DNA from 3 places in the Paenibacillus mucilaginosus 3016 genome. Region 3 is predicted to be linked to each of the others. Evidence: riboswitches for the same ligand, from Rfam matches in the RefSeq annotation. Region 3 holds a riboswitch; each other region holds the start of a gene.
What was found. A riboswitch is a leader RNA that binds a small molecule or an ion and turns the genes downstream of it on or off. The one in region 3 is predicted to bind cyclic di-GMP.

Region 1 (7,964 bases), 3.9 Mb from region 3:
CTGGCGTGGGTGAGGCTGCGCCGTTTGTTGTCGCGGATGGACTCCAGCACCTGCTCGGTCAGGTCCGGCCCCGTGTACACAGGCACGCCCTGCAGGTAAGAGAGCTGCTCCTCCATCTCTTGGATCGTACTCTCGAGGCGTTCAAGTTCCTCGCTGTAGGCTTGCTGCAGACCGGATTCCAAGTTGTTTCACCCTCCGTTCGAATATGCTTTTGCTGTGGATGGATCACGTTTCCTTGTTTTGACAGGAGTAATACTATAGCACACGGCCTGGGCGGCTGCAAGTGATTTGAAGCGTTTTTATGACGGCGGCGGGCGCTTCGCGGCGGGGGCTGAATAAGGGGGCTCCGCCTCTGGGAAGGAGCAGGGGACACGGCGGTGGGCGTGCTTCAGAGAAACAGGAAGGGGGGAGCGAGGGGGGCAAGCGAGGAAAGGAACGAGGAAACTGGAAGAGAGTGAGGAACACGGTGGAATGAGGAAGAGAGAGCGGGGAAGTGGAGGGGTGCGAGGAGTGCAGATACAGGGGTTCGAAGTAACTGGTGGGGACGAGGAAGGCAGGGGGGAGAAATTGAAGGGGGCCTGCCTGGTAACGTGTGGGAACGAGGGGAGAGAAGGGGACTGAGGATGCTGGGAAACTGAGGGGGACGGGAAAAACGGTGGGAGCTACGCAGCGTGGGATCATGGAATGCCGGTGGAACGAGGACGCGGCCGGAAAGGGCGTGGGAAAAGAGAAGAGCTAGCCATGCCATGCGGAGGGGCACAAGGGAACCGGAGGAGAAGAACAAGGCGGGCAAGGGTCCGGGTGGAAACAGGGGAAATAGGAGGACGCCAGGAAAAAGGAGGATGCAAGAGATTCGGAAGTGCACAGGGGAAGCTCAGGTGGACCAAGACAAGGGCGGAAGGGTGCCGGGAAAGAAAGGAACGAAGAATTACGGTGGGGAGCAAGTGGACCGGAGGAGAACAGAGCGGGGAATACCGCACCAATCTAAATAAAGGAACTCCGATGCCTTATTCGAGTATTTCCCATCATTTCCCGTCAAATAGCGGAACCCAGATGCGTTATGGGCACCGATTTCCTCCAAAACCAGGCTCGATCATCGAAATAGCGAACTTCAGTTCCTCTATTCTCGAAAAAGCCCCTGCGGCGGGGCCGATAGCGCACTGAAGTTCCGTTATTTTCTTTTTCCCCGTGGTTGAGAGCTTCGGAAGGGGTTCCCGGGATCTCAGAGGGTCCAATCGGAGCATGCATACCGCGCAGATCAGCTGCGGTTCTCCGTCATTCGAGCCTATTAAGTGTCTTAGGTACTCCAGAGCTCTCTGGATTCTTCACAGACTCTCGCTCACCCGGGTTTTCGTCGAACCGGCACCCAAGTCAAGCCCATACGTGCGGTTTCAGCCCGAGTATAGTGCTGGGAGCTTCACGGACCGCCTGAGTTGGCGCTGCCGCCCGCATTGCAGGCTAGCGGTGCTTGCGGGCCTTCCACCATTCAACGACGGGCTGAAGGATAAGGGCGGCGCACAGCACGACGAATAAGGGCACATTGCTGACGAACTCCCCATTGCGGCGTCCCAGCCACAGATCAACAATAAACATCAACAGCAGCAGCACCAGCAGAACATGGTAGCTGAAGGCCGCACTCTCGGTGGAGAAGGTTTTTCCCCGTTCATCCCGTTCTTCCTCCATGGAATTCCATGTGAACGTGTTCAGGAGCGTGTGAAGGACCAAGGCAAGCAGGAACAGATCCATGATGCTGATCGACTGGCCTTCGAGCAGCTTCCCAGCAGCAGAACCAACCATATAAAGCGCGGCGGCGCAAACGGCTGCCCGGCGGACCAGCTGAAGAAGTGGAGGCATGGCGGACATCCTTCCTTTTCTGGGATAGGGTTTGCGGGCTCGGATCTCCCGGATCTAGCGGTATTTGCGTGCCATCCACCATTCGATGCAGGGCTGCAGCACCATGCCTGCGCACAGCGCGGCGAACAGCAGCTCATGATCGATGCTTCCGCTGCCGCGTCCCCTCCATTCTCCGATAAGGAACAGCAGCAGTAACACCACAAGCATGGCATAGTAGCTCAGCGACGCGCTCTCTGTCGCGATGGAAACGCCCATCTCATCCCGTTCCTCCTCAGACGTATTCCAGGTGAATACGTTGAAGAATGTGATAAGGGCTATGGGAATCGAGATCAGGTCACTTTCGGTGAGAGGTTTGCCCTGAAGCAGCTTGGCGGCATTGAGGCCGAGAATGGCCAGAATGGCAGTTGCAGCAAGGGTACGGCGGATCCGTGTAAGGGAGGGCGGTTTGGGCATATTCGGATCTCTTCCTTTCGGGGGGATTGGAACGGATCGGTATTCCGCTCACAAAGTCAGGACTTGCCGCCGCAGAACAACTCGTCTACCGTCACCCCCAGCACCCGGGCCAGCTGAAAAGCCAGGGAGAGACTCGGATCATACTTGTTGTTCTCGATGGCATTGATCGTTTGGCGGGACACCGCGCAGGCTTGGGCGAGATCGTCCTGTGAGAGGCCCTTGGCCTTCCGGCGCTCTTTGATGTCATTTTGCATGGAGAGCTCCCTTGTGGATGTCAAACATGTTTGACACTATTGTAGATGGGGAATCCAGAATATGTCAATTGTTATTTGGTAGAAAAAGGACGGATGTCAAAAAGTTACCGGACAACCGGTGCTAGTGCCGTTAGCGTGCCATATTCAGTGCAGGCGGGGGAATACGATACGGTAGGGAGGAGTTCCAGGAGTTCGGCTGGAGGCGCCGCCAGGATCAGCATGACAATACATTAGTAGAAGGAATACCGGCGATAGGCTGCACTTTTACCTAAATGAAAGAAGGGTTATAATCAAAACGATACCAGATATTGGCTGGCCTGCCTTTGATGATAACGGTTGGCTGATCCGCCTGGGATGAGGCACTCCTGATTCGGCAAAAAGTATACTCATGCCAATCCGCTTGCCGGACACCCGCTGCATCTGCTCCTCGTCTGTGCGGCGTTCGTGTATGTTCTTCGTTCGGGCTCCCGTTGTCGCCCTGGTTCTGCTGGGATTCTCACGGATGGCCTCGGGAGCCGGGCGGCGCGTTCCACGATCCGCCCAACCGAATGGAAGGAGCAGGAAACGGGGTAATATAAGTGGATGAGATCAAGTCAAGGAGAGTGACGAGAATGGAAGGGTTCAGAATCGAACGCGATACGATGGGCGAAATCAAAGTGCCGGCGGATAAGCTGTGGGGCGCGCAGACGCAGCGCAGCAGCGAGAACTTCCGCATCGGTACGGAGCGGATGCCGCTCGAGGTGGTGCATGCCTTCGCCATCCTGAAGAAGGCGGCGGCAAGGGCCAACGAGCGGCTCGGCAAGCTGGAGCCGGAGAAGGCGGAGGCGATCTCCGCAGCGGCGACGGAGATCATCGAGGGCAGGTGGGACGACGAGTTCCCGCTCGTCGTCTGGCAGACCGGCAGCGGCACGCAGTCCAATATGAACGCGAACGAGGTCATCGCCCACCTGGCCACCAAGCGGCTGGAGGAGGGGGGCAAGTCGGTGCGGATTCATCCGAATGACGATGTGAACCGCTCCCAGAGCTCCAACGACACGTTCCCGACCGCGATGCATATCGCGGGTGTGCTGGCGGTCGAGAAGCGCCTGCTGCCGGCCCTGGCCGAGCTTCAGGACACGCTGAAGTCGAAGATGGAGGAGTTCAGCGACATCGTGAAGATCGGGCGCACGCATCTGCAGGACGCCACGCCGCTGACGCTCGGCCAGGAGATCAGCGGCTGGTGGGCGATGCTCGAGAAGAGCGGCGTGATGATCCGGCAGAGCGTGGAGACGATGCGCGAGCTTGCTATCGGCGGGACGGCCGTCGGCACCGGGCTCAATGCCCATCCGAAGTTCGGGGACACGGCGGCCGAGGAGATTTCGAAGGAAACGGGCATCCCGTTCGTGTCCTCGGACAACAAGTTCCACGGCCTGACGAGCCACGACCAGATCGTCTATACGCATGGGGCGATCAAGGCACTGGCGGCGGATCTGATGAAGATCGCCAACGATGTCCGCTGGCTCGCCAGCGGTCCGCGCTGCGGCATCGGCGAGATCCGCATCCCGGAGAACGAGCCGGGCAGTTCGATCATGCCGGGCAAGGTGAACCCGACGCAGAGCGAAGCGCTGACGATGGTCGTCTGCCAGGTGATGGGCAATGACGCGGCGATCGGGTTCGCGGCCTCCCAGGGGAATTTTGAGCTCAATGTGTTCAAGCCGGTCATCATCCACAATTTCCTGCAGTCCGTCCGGCTCCTCGCCGACAGCATGGAATCCTTCAACCGCAACTGCGCGGTCGGCATCGAACCGGACCGGGCGGTGATCCAGCGCTATCTGGAGCAGTCGCTGATGCTGGTAACGGCGCTCAACCCGCATATTGGGTACGAGAAGGCGGCGTCCATCGCGAAGACAGCCCACAAGGAAGGGCTTACCCTGAAGGAGGCGGCGATGCGCAGCGGGTATTTGACGGCGGAGCAGTTCGACAGCATCGTGCGGCCCGAGGACATGATTCATCCCTGGGAATCGTAAGCGGATTTTCCATAAAATACAGAGCGCACCATAGAGCTCCGTTCAGCGGGGCTCTGTTTTTGCTGCCCAGGCGTTCCGTCCGGGCACTTCTGAATGCCGTCCGGATCGTCCCGCAGCCCTTAAGACCGCAGGAAAAGAATGGGGAGCCGTCCGGATCCTCGATCCCGACGACAAGGGTTGGGTCTGTGGGCCCGGGGGTATGCCTCAGCCAGTACCGGGACTTCGTGCAGGGCCTACGCCCTTACTTCCAGCCTACCTCTGTGCAGGGTGGATTTACCAAGGAGAGGAGAATCCCCTTGTTTCCTCCCGGAAGCAGGGGGATTCCCGCCTCTTCCCATGCCGTTAGCCTCTTTCGGGCACCATGAATGCAGGTCCTGAGGCTCTTCTGGTAATAATGCCGAAATGCCTATTAAAATGGATGTCAAGCATAAAAAACATAGTTCATTAAGCACATGGAAACTCCCCTAAATCCCGATAAGATATGGCTATCAAACGAGTTCGACGACAAAATTCGCCGAATCTCGATAAAGGCAAACCTGGTGAAAACCAGCGACGCAAAGCTACAGGGGCTACAGCGACAAGGTGCGCTATGCCAGCCAGCTACCGAAAGATGACGGGGTACATAGATGTTTCCCATCCCTCCTTTCGGCTGAAGCAGGGATATTTTGTATGAAAAGGAGGCGAAATCCAAGATGAAGCTGGTGAATCTCGAGACGGGAGAAATCCTGGCGTGGGAACTGCGTACAGCGAAAACCTTCATGCAGAGGCTGCGCGGCCTGATGTTCTCGAAAGAGCTGCCGGAGGGCACCGGCCTTCATATCCGTCCCTGCCGCTCAATCCATACTTTCTTTATGCGTTACGCCATCGATGTGCTGTATTTGGACGAGAACGATACCATTGTGGGCATGCAGGAGAAGCTGCCCCCGGGCCGGGTCGGGCCGCTGGTCCCCCGCGCCGTATCGGTCATCGAGCTTCCTGCGGGAAGTCTGGGCCTGACGCGGACGAAGCATGGACAAGCCGTAGTTTTGCTCTAACCACCTAAACCTTACACCCCAAAGGAGAGAGACACACCATGATGAACAAACTGAGAGCACTCGTAACCGAAGAACAGGGACAAGGCATGACGGAATACGGATTGGTCCTCGGGCTGATCGCCGTAGCGGTCGTCGCGACACTGGTGATGCTGCGTACGGAAATCACGAACATTTTCACTGACGCGCTGAACACGGTCCAGAGCCGCAACACCACGCCGTAACCTCTTCGGAAGCGGAATCAAGTTCTGAAGACCTCAGGCGCAGGGAACCGGAAGCTGCCTAAAGCCAAGCGGACTCCCCATAATGCAGGCAGCCTGCCGCCAACAAAAGTCGGAATTTTCAAACTATAAATCGGATCGGATCATTCGGCCCTTCCGGCACCAATCGATCGATACTCCAAACCAACACCACAAAGGAGACATACACCATGATGAACAAACTGAGAGCACTGGTAACCGAAGAACAGGGACAAGGCATGACGGAGTACGGTTTGGTCCTCGGGCTGATCGCCGTAGCGGTCGTCGCGACACTGGTCATGCTGCGTACGGAGATTACGAACATTTTCACCGACGCGCTGAACACGGTCCAAAGCCGCAACACTACGCCCTAATCGGTCCAGGGCTGCCGCTCCAGAGCAGGGAACCGGCGAAGGGCGGCCCCAGCACCTCCGGCCCTCCCGGCAGCGGACTGTCACTAATCATCGGAATTTTCAAACGACACCACCCGAGCGGGCGGCCAATTCAACCGCCCTTACCACCTAACCTACCCATTCAAAGGAGAGACATAACATCATGATGAACAAACTGAGAGCACTCGTAACGGAAGAAAAGGGACAAGGCATGACGGAGTACGGTCTGGTCCTCGGACTGATTGCTGTAGCCGTGGTCGCCACGCTGGTGATGCTGCGTACGGAAATCACGAACATTTTCACCGACGCGCTGAACACGGTTCAAAGCCGCAGCGAGACGCCATAAACGGCGAGACAGAGGGCGCACCCGCACACTCTTAGGGGGAGCCGCAGCGGCTCCCCGACATATGGCAGCCCAGGTTGACGGCAAACATAGACCGAAGCCAGGCTTGTTGGAACCGCTTCCCACGGCCGCAAAGCGGAGGAACACACCTACACCCTACCCATTCAAAGGAGAGACCGACATCATGATGAACAAACTGAGAGCACTCGTAACGGAAGAAAAGGGACAGGGCATGACGGAGTACGGTCTGGTCCTCGGACTGATCGCCGTAGCCGTGGTCGCTACACTGGTGATGCTGCGTACCGAGATCACGAACATTTTTACCGACGCGCTGAACACGGTTCAAAGCCGCAGCGAGACGCCATAATCGGGCGGCGCACACGGCAGCCTGCGGTTCGTACCCGGATTCGCAGGCTCCGGTGTTTCCCGGAGGGAGTCACCTCCGGCAGTACATAACGAAAGAGGGGAGCCTTATGCTGATCGACGCCGTGCTGCTCGTTATTTTGGCGGTATGCACAGTCACGGATATCCGAACACGCAAAATTTACAACAAAGTCATCGGTCCCGGCCTGCTGGCCGCACTGGGACTGCAGGCAGCGGAGGGCGGCTGGAGCGGGGTTCTCGGTGCCGGTATCGGCTTCGCCGCCGGCCTCGGCATTCTGCTGATTCCCTACATCTTGGGCGGTATGGGAGCAGGCGACGTCAAGCTCCTGGCGCTGGTCGGCGCCTTCAAGGGAGCGGCCTTCGTCGGGATGGCCGCCGTGTACATGGCGCTGCTGGGCGGGGCGATGGCCCTGTGCCTGCTTCTGCTGCGACGGGGCTGGAAGGAGAGGGCGCGCAGCCTCTGGGCAGCCATGGTCTCGGTGCGCTCGGGCCTCGGACTGCCCGCCGCGCAGCCCCTGCCTGGCGGGGCGGCAGCACTCACGTATCCGTACGGTCCGGCGATTGCCGGCGGCTGCCTCCTCTGCTACCTGGCGAGAGGATGGGGGATCGGATGAAGCGGATGAAGGAGGATGGGGAGCGGAGCGGTACGGGGGGCAGGCAGCGGGGGCGTACCGCTCTCCGCAGGCACCGGCTGCTCCGGGAGGAGCACGGCCAGTCCTTGACGGAGCTGGCCCTGATGCTCCCGCTCCTGCTGCTGCTGGTCTGCGGCGTCGTGGATTTCGGCCGCGTGCTGTATGCCTACCTGCACCTGAACCTTGCGGCGCAGGAGACGGTCCGCCTCGGGGGGCTGGGCCGCAGCGATGCGGAGATCACCGCGTTCGCCCGCAGTTACGTTCATCTGGGCGGAGCGGAGTCGCTGGTGGTGACCATTGCTCCCCTGCAGGCGCAGCGCCGGTCCGGCGAGTATATCAAAGTTACCTTAAGCTATCCGGTAGGGTACATCACCCC
Region 2 (7,964 bases), 820 kb from region 3:
TCTACGGAGGCAGCATTAAGCTGTCCGCCGTGGAAGACGGCAATCTGGCGGAGACCGTCAGCCGGATCGAAAAGGAGCATCAGACGAATCACGGGATTGATGCGGAGTATGTGTATACGGTGAGCGATGAGCCGATGCTCGGACTGACGGTGAAGAAATTCGCTCTGCAGTATATCAGCAAGGATATTCCGTACACGCTCAATCAATATGTGTTCGAAAAGAACGGCGTGGTGTACACCATGGAAGTCCGGGTCAATGAAGCGGTGAAGACCGATGCGCTCTGGGCACAGATCCAGCAGGCCGCCGCGTCGATCACCTTCCAGGAACCGAAGCAATAAGGGGTATGCAGGCAGGAGAGTCCTCACCGCAGGGAGCGGTGGGGGCTTTTTTTCTTAGGAGGACGGCAAAGCCGTTAAGCTTGTCAGATGGCTGCGGCCCGCCGGGCTAACAGGCTTTATTTCATCTTATCGAGGGACACATGGAACAGGCTCATGAGCAGCAGGGTGTATGCGGCCGACAGTACCAGGCCGGTGAGGGGCTTCAAGAAATGAATCCGCAGCATGATGAACATAAAGATATTGAAGAGCAGCGACCAGCCCAGGTGCCAGCCGTTATGGTAGGTAATGGAGCCGCACTTCACGGAGACGAATTCGAGCAGGATGAATACAGCCGTGAAGGCAAGGATGTGCCGGGCTTGAGCGAGCCAGCCTCCCCCGGACGGATAGAGGGACAGGTACACCCAGGTGGACAGCGGCATGCCGATCAGAATGAGCAGGAGGATGGGAATCATGGCGGCGGGCAGGCCGTTCGGTTCCATCTGCCACAGCGGGTACCGGTAGCAGAGCAGTTCGTACAGACAGTTGCCTATGACGGAGAAGAGGAGGGTGGGATAATACCGTTCCCAATTGCGGTCCGCCCACCGGAAGGCAGCCAGAATCCACAGCAGTGAATACAGCACGGCAACCAAAATGCATCACAGCCTTTTCCATACGTGATTCCCCGCGAGGGGCGAACGGGGCTTCCATACCTCTTCAGGATGCGCCTGAAGTCTGGAATTTATTCCAGAGGGTGGAAGGCGGTTCGCGCGCAGCCTGCGCCTGCACAATGGCCGGGGGAAACCCTGTCCACGCCAAAAAGCCGTTACCCCCGCTTATGCGGGAGCAACGGCACGGCGGCCTGGGGAGCTGCAGGGATGGGCTGCAGCCGGCCTCCGGATTAGCGGCGGTTGCGGTTGATGAGCTCTTCGTCGGCATCGACGAGGTCGCCCTTCACCCGGGTTTCGCCTGTGCTGTCGATGACGGCTTCCTCGCGTTTCACCGTATCGGACACCTGACGGTTCTCCGTAACTTCACGCTTGCCGACAGCCACTTCCCCGGTAACGACCGGCTTCTTCGTCACTTCGACGCGCTCTTCCGTGACCGGAATGCGGATGACTTCGTCCTCGCCGAGCGGCGTGTTGTCCGTGCGGCCGTCCGTTACGTCGCGGCGCTCGATATACACTTCCTCGCGGCTCACCGGCACGTTGATCGTCTGCTGCTCTTCGATGACTTCCTTGCGGATGCTGACTTCGCCGGACTGCACGCGCTCCTTGTCCACCTGCAGACGCTCTTCACGCAGGCGCAGCTCACGCTCCGCTTCGGTTTCGTTCAGAGGGGCGCCCAGGTTCGAGCGGCTCAGGTCCGCCGTAGCCGTACCGTCGAGCGACTGGCCGTAGACACTGACGTTGGCCGCATCCGCGTTGCCGGCATACGGACGCTCCACTTCGCCGTCGAGGCGGTCTACCGCGTCAGCCGTCTTGTCGGCAGCGCTGCCTACCGCATCCTTCGTTTTCTCCCAGCCGCGCTCGATGGCGTCAGCCGCACGGTCGGCCGAACGGTCAATCGCGTCACCGGCGCGATCCAGCGCACTGTCCTTGTCGGCGCGGTAGGAATAATCCGTACCGTAGCGGTCGGCGTTCAGCGAGTTGTTCGAGCGGAACGTGCCGAAGGCATGCTCGTCACGAACGGCGTCGGACTCGACGAGAACCAGGATCTTGCCTTCCTGGACGTAGGCGTCATAGTCACGCGCTTCGTCTTCCGGAATGCCGAGGCCGATCAGACCGCCCACGATCCCGCCGGCACCCGCACCTACCGCCGCGCCCGTCAGCGCCGCTGCGATCGGACCTGCCGCAATCACCGGACCTACGCCAGGGATCGCCAGTGCCCCAATCCCCGCCAGCAGGCCGGTTACTCCGCCGAGCATCCCGCCGGCTGCCGCACCGGTAGCAACGCCTTCTTCGGCCTTCGAACCCGTCTCGTCCTCGATCATATCGAGTCCGCCGCGGTTTTTGCCGACAACCGAGATATCGTCTGCGCTGTACCCTTGGTCTTTCAACTGGTCAATGACGCGAATCGCTTCTTCCTCCGTATTGAATACCCCGACAATTTGCTTGCTCATTTGAATAACCTCCCATACCGTCAATTGGATTGTGGGGCCCCTCGTCCAGCAGCCCTCTCACGATTACGCTATGTATTTACCCCTGCCTGTCCGGCCTCAAACAAAAGTGAGGAACGGGAAAAGGCATAACGCGGCTATTGACGTAATATAAAATAGACAAGATAATGAAGCTAGTTCATGAAATGGAAAAAGGAGGCTGTCTCATTCCATGCAGCAGCAAACATTAACGTATTCGGACCGGGGAAGCTTAGGCCACATTCTCCGCATGTTCTCCCTGTCCCTGCTGGTGTCCTTCGTGGGCACCCTGCTCGGCGCGGTCTTCGTGCCGCCGGCCCTCGTGCCGGCCTTCATTGTGGCCGAGCTGGTAATGCTCGTGGCGGCGTTCGTGCTCCGGATGAGGGGCAGACACATCGGCTACGGGTTCCTCTACAGTTTCACGGCCATCTCCGGTGTGGCTCTGTATCCGGTCATCATGCATTATGGCGGTGTCCTTGGCGCCAACATCGTATCGGGCGCGTTCTTCGCCACTACGGTGATCTTCGGTTCGCTGGCCTGGTATGCGTACCGTTCCAAGAGCAGCTTCTCGTTCCTCGGCGGCTTCCTGTTCGCCGGCACGATCGGCCTGATCCTGATGAGCGTCATTGCAATCTTCGTTCCGATGGGGCCGGCGGTCAACCTGGTCTGGTCGACGCTCGGCATCCTGATCTTCAGCGGATGGGTGCTCTATGACGTAGCCCAGTACCGCGACGGAGTGGAGCCGGAGGAAGTGCCGCTGGCCGCACTGAACATGTACCTGAATTTCATCAACCTGTTCCTCTACATTCTGCGCTTCCTGGCGGCGATTGCCGGCTGGAACCGCGATTAGGCGGAGCCAGGTACGCTAAGCAGACAGCGGCCTCCGGAGACATCCGGCGGGCCGCTTTTTTAAGCGATAAACAAGTATAATGAAGCTTCGTAAGAGGGTCAGCAGCATTTTCCAATAGGAACAAAGTAGGATAAAAAGAGGAATTTGATGATTTGTGTCGAAAAGTATTTAGATATGCGATCGAAAAAGGCAAACCATGCGAAAGCATGGGACGCAAAGCCACGGGTCTACAGCGTTATGCGCATGACAGCCGGGCTGCTGCAGACAGCGATGGAAGGACCATAACTGGAGCTGCCTAATCATAGGTGCTCCTTTTTTGCTTGGAAGGAATGCGGGATGGCCCGCCACTCCCGGATGCTCTTCGACCAGGCCCTAACGACCGCAAATTTTCTTTGGCAGCGCGCCAAAAGGAGACTACGGCTATGAATAGCGGTGAATTACATAGAAATCCTCAGGCAAAGGGGAGAGGCGGGGGCAGGAAGAGGAAATTGTTCCTCTTCCTGGCCTGTCTGCTTCTCGCGGTGCTTGGAGCCGCCTGGGAGCTGCAGCTGGTGTATGGGATCTCCCTGTCGGCTGCGAGCCTCTTTCTCTTGACCGCCCTTCGTCTCTTCGGCCTGTGGGCGGGGCTTGCCGCGGGAGCGACGGCGGGGGCCGCAGGGCTCTGGTTCGGAGGTCCGGTCTATGAAGCCGGTGTGCTGATGCTGGAAGTGCTGTTCCTCGGACTCTTCTCCGGCAAGGGAAGAGCCAATCTGGCGCGGTGGGATTTTGTCTACTGGATTGCAGTCGGGCTGCCCTTGACCTACTGGGCCGGGACGTGGGGTATGGGGCGGGGGAAAGCCTGCTGGTGCCGATTCTGATGTTCTCGATTACAAACGGCGTATTCAATGCCCTGGCGGCGGATCTGCTCATCCGCAGTGTGCTGTACCCTGCAGGCATCGGTGCCTGCAGAGAACCGGAGGGCATTCTGTCGCTCGGTCAGCTGTTCGTCCACCTGACCCTCGGCGGACTGGTGCTTCCCTACATGCTCTATATGGTGGTAAATTCCTGGTCGTCCTACGATGCCGCGGTTCGGAGCTCCAGAGGACTTGCGGTCAATACCGCGAACAGCTTGATCCAGGAACTGAAGCAGTGGGAGCAGGAGGACCTGACCGGGGTCCGGTTGATGGGCGTGGTCCAGCTCGGGCGTCTGCAGGATCTGGTGGACAAGCATACGTCGGAAACGCTGTTCCAGATCATTATCACGAATCCGGACGGGCGCATTCTTGCAGGCAACGGCGACGGTGTGGTGTCCCGCCAGGTCTTCCGGTGGCAGGAGGAGCACAGGACCGTACCGCTTGGGGAGCGGTTCTTCCTCCGTTTGTCCCAGCCGCAGTCCGGCCGTCTCCCGGCGCAGCAGTGGCAGGAGGGCGGCTTCGTGCTCGTGCAGCAGCTTGAGCCGCTTCCGTTCCACCTGTATATTGAGGTGCCGACGTCGGCTTACCAGAGCCAGGTGTTCGGGGAATACAAGGAACAGTTCCGGTTTCTCTTCTTGTTCGTCGCCTGTATCACGCTCGTGTCCGTTTTCCTTCGGCGAGTGCTGATGCGGGCTGTCTTTCAGCTGACGGAAGCGACTACGGGACTGCCCCGGAAGCTGCAGGAAGGACAGGCCGTCGAATGGCCGAGCAGCCGGATCTCGGAGTTCCACCATCTCATCTTCAACTTCAGGGAAATGTCGCACAATCTCAGCCGCATGTTCCAGGAATCGCAGCGGATCAACGCGCGATTGGAGGAGCAGGCCGGGCAGCTGCGCAGCTCGGAAGAGAAGCTTCATCGTCTCGCTTATTACGACGCGCTGACAGGGCTGCCGAACCGCTTGTATTTCATGAGCTACCTGCGGGAGCTCATGGAGCGGGAGGATGCTGCGGAGCGTCCGGCAAGCGTACTATTCGCGGACCTCAACCGCTTCAAGCAGATCAACGACACACTCGGCCATGCGGCGGGAGACGAGCTGCTTCAGGTGGCCGCAAGCCGGTTCGTGGCGCATGCGCCGGCCGGCTCCCGGGTATTCCGGCTGGGCGGCGACGAGTTCGTCCTGGTCGCGGAGGGATCGGATGAAGCTCTGCTCCGCCGGCAGGCTGAGCGGCTCTTCGCTTCGTTCGAGGAGCCGGTCGTGCTGCAGGGAACCCCGGTCTATGTCACGACCAGTCTCGGCGTGTCCCTCTTCCCGCGGGACGGCCGGGATATGGATACGATCGTGCGGAATGCGGATATGGCGATGTACCATGCCAAGGAGCAGGGGGGCTGCCGCATCCGGTTCTTCGACGAACCGCTGCAGGAGGGGGCCGCGGAGAAGCTGCGGATGGATACGGGCATCCGGGAGGCGCTGCAGCAGAGGCAGTTCCGGCTGCACTATCAGCCGAAGGTCTGCGGAGCTACCGGGCGGATCTGCGGGATGGAGGCGCTCATCCGGTGGCAGCATCCGGAGCTCGGCGCGGTCCCGCCGGACCGCTTCATTCCGCAGGCGGAGGAATCGGGCCTCATTCTTGAGATTGACCGGTGGGTGCTGAGGGAAGCGTGCCGCCAGAACAAGGCCTGGCAGGATGAAGGGCTGCCCGCCCTGCCGGTGGCCGTGAACATCTCGGCCCGGCATTTTGAAGAAGGCGACCTGGCCGGCAAGCTTCGGAGCATTCTGAACGAAACCGGTCTGGAATCGCGCTACATCTCGCTGGAGCTGACCGAAGGGGTGTTCATCAAGAATGTCGACAGCGTCATCGGGACCATCGAGCAGATCAAGGATCTCGGTGTGCAGATTTCGATCGACGACTTCGGGACGGGCTATTCTTCTTTGAGCCAGCTGCTCCATCTGCCGATTCATCATGTGAAGCTGGACCGCTCGTTCATCGAGAACATCGAAGCGGACCGGAAGAAGGCTGCGGTCGTCCAGGCGATTATCGAGCTTGCGCACAGCATGCGGATGCGCGTGGTGGCGGAGGGGATCGAAACGCAGGGCGAGGTCGATTTCTTTGTGGAGCAGGGATGCGACGAGCTGCAGGGGTATTATTTCAGCCGTCCGCTGCCCGTCCCGGAGTTCGCACAGCTGGTGGCCCGCAGAGAGCCGCTGATGGTGCGGCAGTAAGACTGAGGGAGTAAGACGATTACGGATCAAAAAGGAGATGCAGCATGAAAGCTTCCGACCTATTCCGCCGCTTCACGGCGGCGCTCCCTGCGTTCTGTCTGGCTGTGCTGGCGGGATGCAGCCAACCTGCGGATCCTCCGCTCCCGGCCCCGCCTGCCGATTCGCCGGCCGTCTCCCAGGGGCCGGTCGAGCTCACGATGTGGACGTATTACCCGAACGGCTGGGACGCGACGATCGCAGGCTTCCGCCGGCATTATCCGGAGATTGACATCAAGGTGGAGGTCCATCCGTTCGCCGAATACTCGCAGAAATACCTGGCCGCGCTCGCTGACGGGACGGCTCCGGACATCCTGATGGTGGACAGCGCGCATCTGGGTGAGTTCGGAGCCATCGAAGGGGTGGAGAATCTGCTGTCCCCCCCATACGATGCGGGCCGCTATCAAGCCGGGTTCAGCCCGGCGATGTGGGACAGCATGCTCTCGCTGGACGGCGGAAGGCTGATCGCCCCTGCCGCTGGCAACGGCACCGTCGCTCACCTATTACCGCGCGGACCTGCTCAAGGCGTACGGGTTCCCGGATGAGCCGGAAGCGCTCGGGACGTTCATGGAGGACCCGGCCAATTGGCTGGCCATGGGCGAGGAGCTGCTGAAGCACGGCAGTTACATCACCCAATGGGATAATGAACTGATTCGGTTCTTTGAAGCGAGTACGCCTCTGTTTGACCGGAATCTGAACTTCCAGCGCAGCAGCGCCGAGTTCGAACGTGCGCTTGATCTGGCGAAGGAAGTGAACCACAGGGGCTTGGACGCCAATGTGGATGTGTGGACCGAGGTGGGGGAGAAGGCCGTACGCAGCGGCCGGATCGCCATGATGTATCTCGGCACCTGGGGGGCGGACCAGATTCAGGCGTGGGCCCCGGAGCTCGAGGGGAAGTGGCGGGCTGCCCGCCTGCCGTTCGGGCTGTACGGATTCGAGAATTCCTCGAGCTTCCTCCTGCCTTCCCAAGGCAGGCATAAGGCGGAGGCCTGGAAGTTCATCGAGCATTCGGTAACGGTGGCGAGCAAGGACGGCATGGGCGGCTCCATTCCCGCTTACCTGCCGGCTCGTGGGAATCCGGTTGAGCTGGAGCGGGTCAACGCGTACCTGGGCGGCCAGCGGACGTACGCCCTGTTCGAAGAGCTGGCCGGGCGGATGAAGGAGCGGACAGTGACTCCGCTGGACAAGAAAGCGCAGGCCATCTGGTCTCAAGCGATCGTGAAGGGCGTAGAGGCGGACCAGGACTCGAAGGCGCTTCTGGAGGAAGTCCGGAAGGAGATCGAGAAGCGGCTCGGCCGCGACAAAGAAATTCTGCTGGAGTGGAAGAACAAGCAGTAGATCACCGGGACGCTAGGCGATGGAGGGAAAGGAAGGGGAGAGGAGAGGATCACATGCCTGGAGCGTGTGGTCCTTTTTTTGGTGCCGGATTCATATCACCCACGGATGTACTTCTTCCAAAGGGACCCCGAACGCTGGGCAGGGGACTGCCTTGGGTTACCATCAGCCTGTTGA
Region 3 (7,964 bases):
GCCGGACGGCCGGATGGTGTTCGCCATCCCGCGGGACGGGAAGACCTATGTGGGTACAACCGATACGGTGTATAAGGAAGAAATCGCCCATCCGCGGATGACCACGGCGGACCGCAAATACGTGATCGATGCGGTCAATTACATGTTCCCTGACGTGGGCCTTACGGTTCGTGACGTGGAATCGAGCTGGGCGGGGGTTCGTCCGCTGATTCATGAGGAAGGCAAGGATCCGTCCGAGATCTCGCGCAAGGACGAGATCTGGCAGTCCGAATCCGGCCTCATTACGATTGCGGGCGGCAAGCTGACAGGCTACCGCAAGATGGCGGAGCTCGTCGTCGATCTGGTGGCCCAGCTGCTGTCCGCGGAAGGATCGGGTGCGTATGGAGCCAGTATTACCAAGCATATGCCGATCTCCGGCGGCTCCGTCGGCGGCTCCGCGGGATTCCCGCAGTTCATTCAGTCGAAGACGGCGGAAGGCGAACAGCTCGGCCTGCCCCGGGAGACGGCGGCCTCCTGGGCGCGCATGTACGGCTCCAATGTCGACCGTCTCTTCGGGATGGCGCAGACCTGCCGCGCGGAGGCGGAGGTAAGCGGCCTGCCGCTGGAAGTATTCGTACCTCTGCTCTATGCGATCGAAGAGGAGATGGCCGCCCGGCCGGTGGACTTCTTCATCCGCCGTACCGGTGCCCTGTTCTTCGATATCGCCTGGGTGAGGAAGTGGAAGGCGCCGGCCGTGGAAGTGATGGCCCGCCGGCTGGGCTGGACGTCCGAGCAGAAGGAGCGGTACGCCGCCGAGCTCGAGAAGCACCTTCACGATGCGGTGGTTCCGTCGGATGAGGAGCAGCAGCGCCGGTTCGCGATCTGATCGTACCGCCAATTAACCAAAATTTACTACAATTTGCCCGGCTTCTGTCCGATATAAGGAAGTAGTCTCCATCTTACAAGCCACGACTAGCTCATTGGGGGACGTTATTCCAGGAACAAGGAGCAGGGCGTATGAAATGGTTTCACGACATGAAAGTGCAGCAGAAGCTGCTTCTGCTGATCACCGTTACCACCGTCTTCCTGATCGGTGTCGGGCTCAGCGGATACCAGTTCATGAAAACCATGAACCAGGCATCCAAGGACATGTATTACGAAAGACTGCTGACCGTTAAGTGGATTAACGCGGCCCGTGCGCATTCCCGGGCGATTGAAGCCAATACCTATGAGCTGTTCCAGACGGAAGATAAAACCAAGCAGCAGTCATTGGTCAATGAAATTGCCCTGCGCGTAACCGAGTATGATCAGATGATCACGAACTATACTTCGATGCCCATGGATGTGTATCAACAAGAGCGGGTAACCAAGCTGAATGAAATTTCCGCCGCATACCGGTCGGAGCGTGCGCTGACGATCGAAATGACGCTTCGGGGGCAGGGCCAAACCGCGTTCGCCCAGTTTCAGGGTAAAGCCGGTAAGGCATTGGATGAGCTGAACACGATCCTGGTGGATCTGGCGGAGTACAATTCCGGGCAGGCGGACCAGCTGCTGCTGCGGCAGGAGACCGAGTTTACCCGGGCGGTTCTTATCAATATGGGCATTATTCTCTGTGCCATCATCCTTTCGGTCGGGATGGGTCTCTATATCACCCGTTCCGTCGTGCGTCCGGCCCGGGATCTTCAGCGCCTGACGGCCCAGGCAGCGGCCGGGGACCTGCTCGTGCGCTCCAGCTACCGGTCGAAGGACGAGCTAGGACAGCTTGCAGCCTCTTTCAATGCCATGCTGGAAGATACGAGGCAGGTCATCCGCCAGGTGCACCTGACCTCCGAGCAGGTAGCCGCTTCTTCGCAGCAGCTGACCGCAAGCAGCGAGCAGACCGGCAGAGCAAGCGAGACGATCACGGCCGCTTCCCATGAAGTTGCGGAAGGGGCCGTTCACCAGACGCGCCAGGTGGCGGAGGGGCTGAGAATCGCGCGTGACATGTCGGAGGACTCGATGAAGGTGGCTGGGGATGCCGACAACGCGGCGAAGACCGCAACCGAGACGGCCGGTGCGGCGCGGGAAGGCAGCCGCAGCGTGCAGGAGGCTGCGGCCCGGATGGAAGAGATCCACCGGACGGTGGATGGGCTGGCGGAGGTCATGCAGAAGCTTGACGGTCAGTCCGAGCGGATCAGCGGCATTGTCGGTCTGATGACTGACATTGCCGGGCAGACGAACCTGCTTGCGCTCAATGCATCCATAGAAGCCGCCCGTGCCGGTGAGCATGGGAAGGGCTTCGCCGTGGTGGCCAGTGAGGTGCGCAAGCTTGCCGATCAGTCGATCCGGGCCGCGCAGGAGGTGGATGTGCTGGTTACGGGGATTCAGGAACAGACCCGGGAGGCGGTACAATCCACCCGTGAGACCACCTCTCAGGTGCAGGAAGGTATCGGCAGCACAGAGGAAGCGGGGCGGTCGTTTCGGCAGATCGAGCGCTCTGTGGCCGACTTGGCCGAACGCATGGCGGGAGTCTCGGCAGGAGTACGCGGGATGGCCGCCGGCACGCAGCAGATGACGGAGACCATCCGGGAGATTCTGCGGATCGCCGAAGAGGCTTCAGCGGGGACGCAGCATGTTTCGGCGGCTACCGAGGAGCAGCTGGCGACTATGGAGGAGATGTCCGCCTCTTCACAGCACTTGGCGCATATGGCCGCGGAGCTGCAGTCGCTGGTCAGCCGTTTCAAAGTATAATGCAGCCAGGAGACAGGGAGACTGCCGGGGAGCCGGCAGCCTCTTCTCTATGGAATAACTTTTTTTCTTTTTTCTGGGCACACGCCTTGCAATCCCTTTCGCGCTGTGGTAAGATGTAAGCATATCATATATTTGTAACCTGAATTCACATATTGTAAAGGGTTATCATTTGTAAGATGGAACCTTTTGTAATGTGTGAATTTTTTATTTCAAATGAAGATAAAAGAACATGTTACAAATCAAACTTTGGAGGTTTTCTCACATGCAAACAGGTACAGTGAAATGGTTCAACGCAGAAAAAGGTTTCGGCTTCATCGAAGTTGAAGGCGGCAGCGACGTATTCGTACACTTCTCCGCAATCCAAGGCGACGGCTTCAAAACCCTCGACGAAGGTCAGCGCGTAGAGTTCAACGTAGTTCAAGGCAACCGTGGTCCACAAGCTGAGAACGTTGTAAAGCTGTAATACCCACAATGCAAAAGAAAAACTGCCCTTAACCGGTGTTAGGGGCAGTTTTTTATGGTCAAATGGAAGGGGGGCTTCCTGTTTTTCGGCTGAAGAACAGGGTGGAAGCGCCCCTTTCCTGAGGGAAAATCATAAGGAGGAGAATCATGTATTTTCGAAGAAAACCTGCTCCCGCGGCGCCGCTCGAGAACACGGCGGTATGGTCCTGCGAGCAGGAAGGCTGCCGCAGCTGGATGCGGGATCACTATGCGATGGAGCATGTGCCGGCTTGCCCGCTGTGCAATGTCCCCATGGTTCGAAGCATGAAGATGGTCCCGCAGCTTGTCGTCCCCCAGCGTGAAACGAAGAAGAAAAGCGCTACGATGTCCTGACGTTCCTGTCTGCTCCTGAAGTATGACCCTATACAGCGGTACGGCCTCTCTCCGGTTGGGAGTGGGCCGTACCGTTTTTTGCATGTCCTAAGGCTTGGGATGGGACCGACGCAGCTTGCTGCGGCATAAAGCCCACGGCTTGATCCCCGTCTTTACTGGTTCTATTCCTGCACAGCAAAGAGCGCCGAAGTATCCAGCTTCGGCGCTCTTTGCTTATCTTGTCGAAAGTGATAGTGAAAGCGAAGGCTTCCACTATAGCGGCGGCAGTGCTGTCCGTATCGCTTCGTTAGACCCTGTTGCGTCCAATGGAGCGCAGGATCAGGCTTACGATAAAGACCAGCGCGATCGATCCGATCAACGCAGGGACGATATAGAAGCCGCCGACTTCCGGACCCCAGTCACCCAGGAGAAGACCACCGAGCCATGCGCCTACAAAACCTGCGATGATGTTACCGATAATGCCGCCGGGGAGATCTTTCCCCATAATCATGCCAGCCAGCCAACCGATGATACCGCCAATAATCAAGGACCACAAGAAACCCATTTGAACTACCTCCTTTTTATTTGTGTATGAAGCGTTGGATGCTTACTATTAACCTATCAAATCGCGGTAGAATCACGCCGATAAAAGAAGCAGTCCCCGTACAAGAACAGGGGCAGCCGCAAAGACCGGCGACAAGAGAATTCGGGAAGGAGGCTTCAAACGTTACCCATCAATCGGACACTATCACGAACTGCTTGCTCAGATTGCCGGCGGAGAACAGGGCGAGGCGGCCTGCATCTTATCGAAGCCTTTAAAGCTTTCAATGAGGTGCCCGGCGTACTTCAGATCTCCTTCCCGACGGCCGGCAAGTGCTGAATCCTTCGGCGAAGCGGGGTGTCATCGCTGGTTGGAACCCCTTCTTGAGGGCGCTGTTGACCCGGGGCGCCGTTTGCATCCGTAGACCGAGGCGGGCGGCTCCGGTTTATACCGGGAGTCTGGCTGTATAGGGAATGCGGGCTCCGTGATTCAGCAGAGACAGGACGGCAGCGGACACCGTGCCGCCGACGTATTGGATGTGCACATCGACACCGTGCAGATAGGCTGCTTCCAAGAGCGGCACGCAGGCCGCCGGCTCATCGGCCGCGTGGAGCCGGGCCTTTCGGGGAGAGATCGGTTCTTCTAGCAGAGTAATAAAGGGGAATAAAGCTGTAAGTTATCAGGTACCGGCAAGTGAAGTGAACAGCCGGGGGAAAGGGTTTTCCAAGTTAAGGAGATCCTTGCGCGTAATTCGATATTTTTCGACAAAAACTTATGATTTAAGGTATTTGTACCTAGAAACCTAGTGCTTTTCTATAGACAGTTCGCCCTAAATCGAATATGATAGAGATGTACAAATCATATTCTAGTGAAAAGGGCAAAACGCAGGAAACTGCGTGACGCAAAGCCACAGGGCCTGAACCCTCAAGGGATTCTCTTGATGGAAGGCAGCCGGTTGCCACAAGGAATCATAGCTCAATGCCTATGAACCTTGTCCGGGGTTCTTTTTTTATTGGACCAATGCCCCTCACACACCAAGAAAGGTAGGACTAAATTCATGGGCAAACCGTATCGCTCGCATTTCTCTTTCTTTGTTTCCTTGATGCTGCTCCTTCAACTGATTCTTCCGGGAGTAAGCGCCTTTGCCGCAGAAACGAATTCGTCCATCCTGCCGCCAAGCAACTTGGCATCGCAGTTTGTGACCCCGGATGACGTAAAGCTTTCGTGGAGCTCCGTGTATGGAGCCACAGGCTATCAGGTTTATGAGATCGGAGAGGGTCAGTTGAAGCCCCTCGCCAAATCGACGACAACCTCTTACACGCTGAACAACCTGGCCGAAGGCAGCTACACCTACGTGGTGTCGACGCTGAGCGCCGAAGGGGAATCGGGACCGAGTGCTCCGGTTCAAGTGGATGTCGTTTATCCGGAGATGGCTGCGCCTGCAACACTGACGCACACCATCCAGAATGGTAACGATATTGTACTGAGCTGGGGTTCCTCCGCGAACGCCCAGACGTACAGCCTGTACAGCATTTCGGCCGATGGCAATGCCTCGCTGATCACGACTACGGCTGCACGGACGTTCACTATAACGAACACTCAAGCAGGAACTTATACCTATGCAGTATCCGCTGTGAACTCGCTCTATGGCGAATCCCAGCGCAGCAATCCGCTTCAGGTGACCGTGGGAACACCGGTTATGGCTGCACCGACGAATCCTGCATACACGCTGTCGAACGGCAGTGATGTAACGCTTCGCTGGAACTCCGCCGCCTATGCCAATTCGTATAAAGTATACCAGATCATCGACGGACAACCCGTACTGCAGAAGACGGTAACCACCACGAGCACGGTCTTTACGGCCCTGCCCGCAGGTGACTATACCTACGAAATCCGCTCATACAGCGACCGTTTCGGCGAGTCTGCCGAAGGCGCCAAGGTTTCTTTCACGGTAAGCAGCATTACGATGCTTGCTCCAACTAACTTCGCAGCCAAGATTCAGAACGTGAATGACATCGTCCTGACCTGGACGGGCGCCGCCAATGCAACAGGCTACAAGGTGTACCAGATCGTAGACGGTCAGCCGGTACTGAAGGGTACGGTGACCGGCACGTCGGTAACCTACACGAACCAGCCGGCAGGCGATTACACGTTCGAGATCCGTTCGACGAGCACGCGTTACGGGGATTCCGCCGAGGCGGCCTCCGTATCGATCACCGTTGGCTCCGTCACCATGGGTGCGCCAGGGGCACTGGCCGCCAAGCTTCAGAATGTGAATGACATCGTCCTGACCTGGACTGCCGCTGCGAACGCAACCGGCTACAAGGTATACCAGATCGTGGACGGACAGCCTGTGCTGAAGAGCACGGTAAGCACGCTGACGGTCACGTTCTCCAATCAGCCAAGCGGCACGTATACGTACAAAGTGCACTCATATTCTTCCAAGTTTGGCGAATCCGCTGAAGGCAGCGAAGTTTCCATTTCCGTCGAGGTTCCGGTGATGCAGCCTCCTGCCAACCTGATCCAGACGGCCAAGAACGCGACGGACTTCGTCCTGTCCTGGGATGCGGCCGCCAACGCGAACTCTTACAAGGTGTATCAAATCGTCAATGGACAGCGCACGCTCAAGAGTACGGTGTCCACCACCAACATCACGTTCTATAATCAGCAGCCGGGCAGCTATACCTACGAGGTTCGCAGCTATTCGAACCGCTTCGGTGAATCGGCAGAGGGCACACAGCTTACGTTCACGTTGAATGGTGAGACGATGGCCGCCCCAACCGGGCTGACGCATACCATTGCCAACGGCAATGATCTGACGCTGAAATGGACCGCGGTTCCTTACGCCAACAGCTATAAGGTATACCTGGTTTCCGGCGATCAGAAAGTGCTGAAGAACACGGTTACTGCAACATCGGTTGGGTTCTCGAACCTTCCGGCTGGGGAATACACTTATGTCGTTCACTCGGTGTCCAATACTCTGGGCGAATCCCCAAGCGGTGCGGAAATCATCGTACCGGTCGTGCATCCGGTCGTGGCTCCTCCGGCCAACCTGACGGTTAAGCTCCAGAACGGCAACGATGCGGCTCTTACCTGGACCGCCGCTACCTATGCGAACAGCTATAAAGTATACGAGCTCGTGAACGGGGAAAAGGTACTGAAAACCACAGTGACTTCCCTTTATGCTACGATCTCCAAATTAACGAACGGTGAGCACACGTTTGTCGTTCACTCCGTCAGCACCCGTTTCGGGGAGTCTCCGGAGGGAAGCCAGGTGTCTGTAACGGTGAATGAGCAGACGATGCTGCCGCCGGCCAACCTGACGCACACGATCTCGAGCGGCAATGATGTAACGCTGAGATGGACGGCCTCTACTTATGCCACATCGTACAAAGTGTACCAGATGAAAGGTACCGAGAAGGTACTGGTGAACACCGTTACAACCACTTCGGCTATCCTGGCCAATCAGCCGGAAGCGGACTACACCTATGTCGTACACTCGGTCAGCGACCGCTTCGGCGAATCGCCGGAAGGCAGCACACTGACGTTCACGCTGGACTTCCCTGTCATGCAGGCACCGGGGAACTTCCGCCATGCGATTTCTTCGGGCAATGATATCGTGCTCTCGTGGAACACGGTCTCCTACGCAACAGCATACCGCGTATATGCCATCCAAGGCGGTCAGCGCGTACTGAAGAAGTCGGTAACGAGCACGTCCATGGTAGAGTCGAATATGCCGGAAGGCAGCTACGAGTATGAAGTGGTTTCCTACAGCGACCGCTTCGGCGAATCGCCGGTAGCTTCCAAGGTGGCTTTCACTCTCGTATGGCCGGTGGTTCAGCCGCCGACACTCAAAGGCTCTGTGTTCAATGCCAATAACATGACGTTTACTTGGAACCCG

Region 1: another riboswitch for cyclic di-GMP. It lies ahead of PM3016_RS16205 (DUF192 domain-containing protein); the one in region 3 lies ahead of PM3016_RS36020 (OmpL47-type beta-barrel domain-containing protein).
Region 2: another riboswitch for cyclic di-GMP. It lies ahead of PM3016_RS40540 (hypothetical protein); the one in region 3 lies ahead of PM3016_RS36020 (OmpL47-type beta-barrel domain-containing protein).

The regions. Positions count from the first base shown of each region.
Region 1 covers NC_016935.1:3,751,053-3,759,016, forward strand. Annotated here, with positions in the region: partial or broken gene PM3016_RS16175 (HelD family protein) at 1-182, opposite strand, end outside; gene PM3016_RS16185 (hypothetical protein) at 1,459-1,854, opposite strand; gene PM3016_RS16190 (hypothetical protein) at 1,909-2,307, opposite strand; gene PM3016_RS16195 (helix-turn-helix transcriptional regulator) at 2,364-2,561, opposite strand; gene fumC (class II fumarate hydratase) at 3,173-4,567, shown strand; cyclic di-GMP riboswitch class I at 5,087-5,175, shown strand; gene PM3016_RS16205 (DUF192 domain-containing protein) at 5,260-5,601, shown strand; gene PM3016_RS16210 (Flp family type IVb pilin) at 5,640-5,822, shown strand; gene PM3016_RS16215 (Flp family type IVb pilin) at 6,029-6,211, shown strand; gene PM3016_RS16220 (Flp family type IVb pilin) at 6,393-6,575, shown strand; gene PM3016_RS16225 (Flp family type IVb pilin) at 6,757-6,939, shown strand; gene PM3016_RS16230 (A24 family peptidase) at 7,046-7,570, shown strand; gene PM3016_RS16235 (TadE/TadG family type IV pilus assembly protein) at 7,567-7,964, shown strand, end outside.
Region 2 covers NC_016935.1:7,781,879-7,789,842, reverse strand. Annotated here, with positions in the region: gene PM3016_RS32325 (S1C family serine protease) at 1-338, shown strand, start outside; gene PM3016_RS32320 (CBO0543 family protein) at 455-958, opposite strand; gene PM3016_RS32315 (YsnF/AvaK domain-containing protein) at 1,216-2,436, opposite strand; gene PM3016_RS32310 (Bax inhibitor-1/YccA family protein) at 2,645-3,301, shown strand; cyclic di-GMP riboswitch class I at 3,480-3,564, shown strand; gene PM3016_RS40540 (hypothetical protein) at 3,724-4,158, shown strand; gene PM3016_RS32305 (putative bifunctional diguanylate cyclase/phosphodiesterase) at 4,146-6,416, shown strand; gene PM3016_RS40985 (ABC transporter substrate-binding protein) at 6,461-6,997, shown strand; gene PM3016_RS32300 (extracellular solute-binding protein) at 6,924-7,790, shown strand.
Region 3 covers NC_016935.1:8,598,942-8,606,905, reverse strand. Annotated here, with positions in the region: gene PM3016_RS36045 (glycerol-3-phosphate dehydrogenase/oxidase) at 1-865, shown strand, start outside; gene PM3016_RS36040 (methyl-accepting chemotaxis protein) at 997-2,709, shown strand; gene PM3016_RS36035 (cold-shock protein) at 2,972-3,172, shown strand; gene PM3016_RS36030 (cold-shock protein) at 3,319-3,543, shown strand; gene PM3016_RS36025 (GlsB/YeaQ/YmgE family stress response membrane protein) at 3,830-4,087, opposite strand; gene PM3016_RS39055 (hypothetical protein) at 4,548-4,709, shown strand; cyclic di-GMP riboswitch class I at 4,930-5,026, shown strand; gene PM3016_RS36020 (OmpL47-type beta-barrel domain-containing protein) at 5,121-7,964, shown strand, end outside.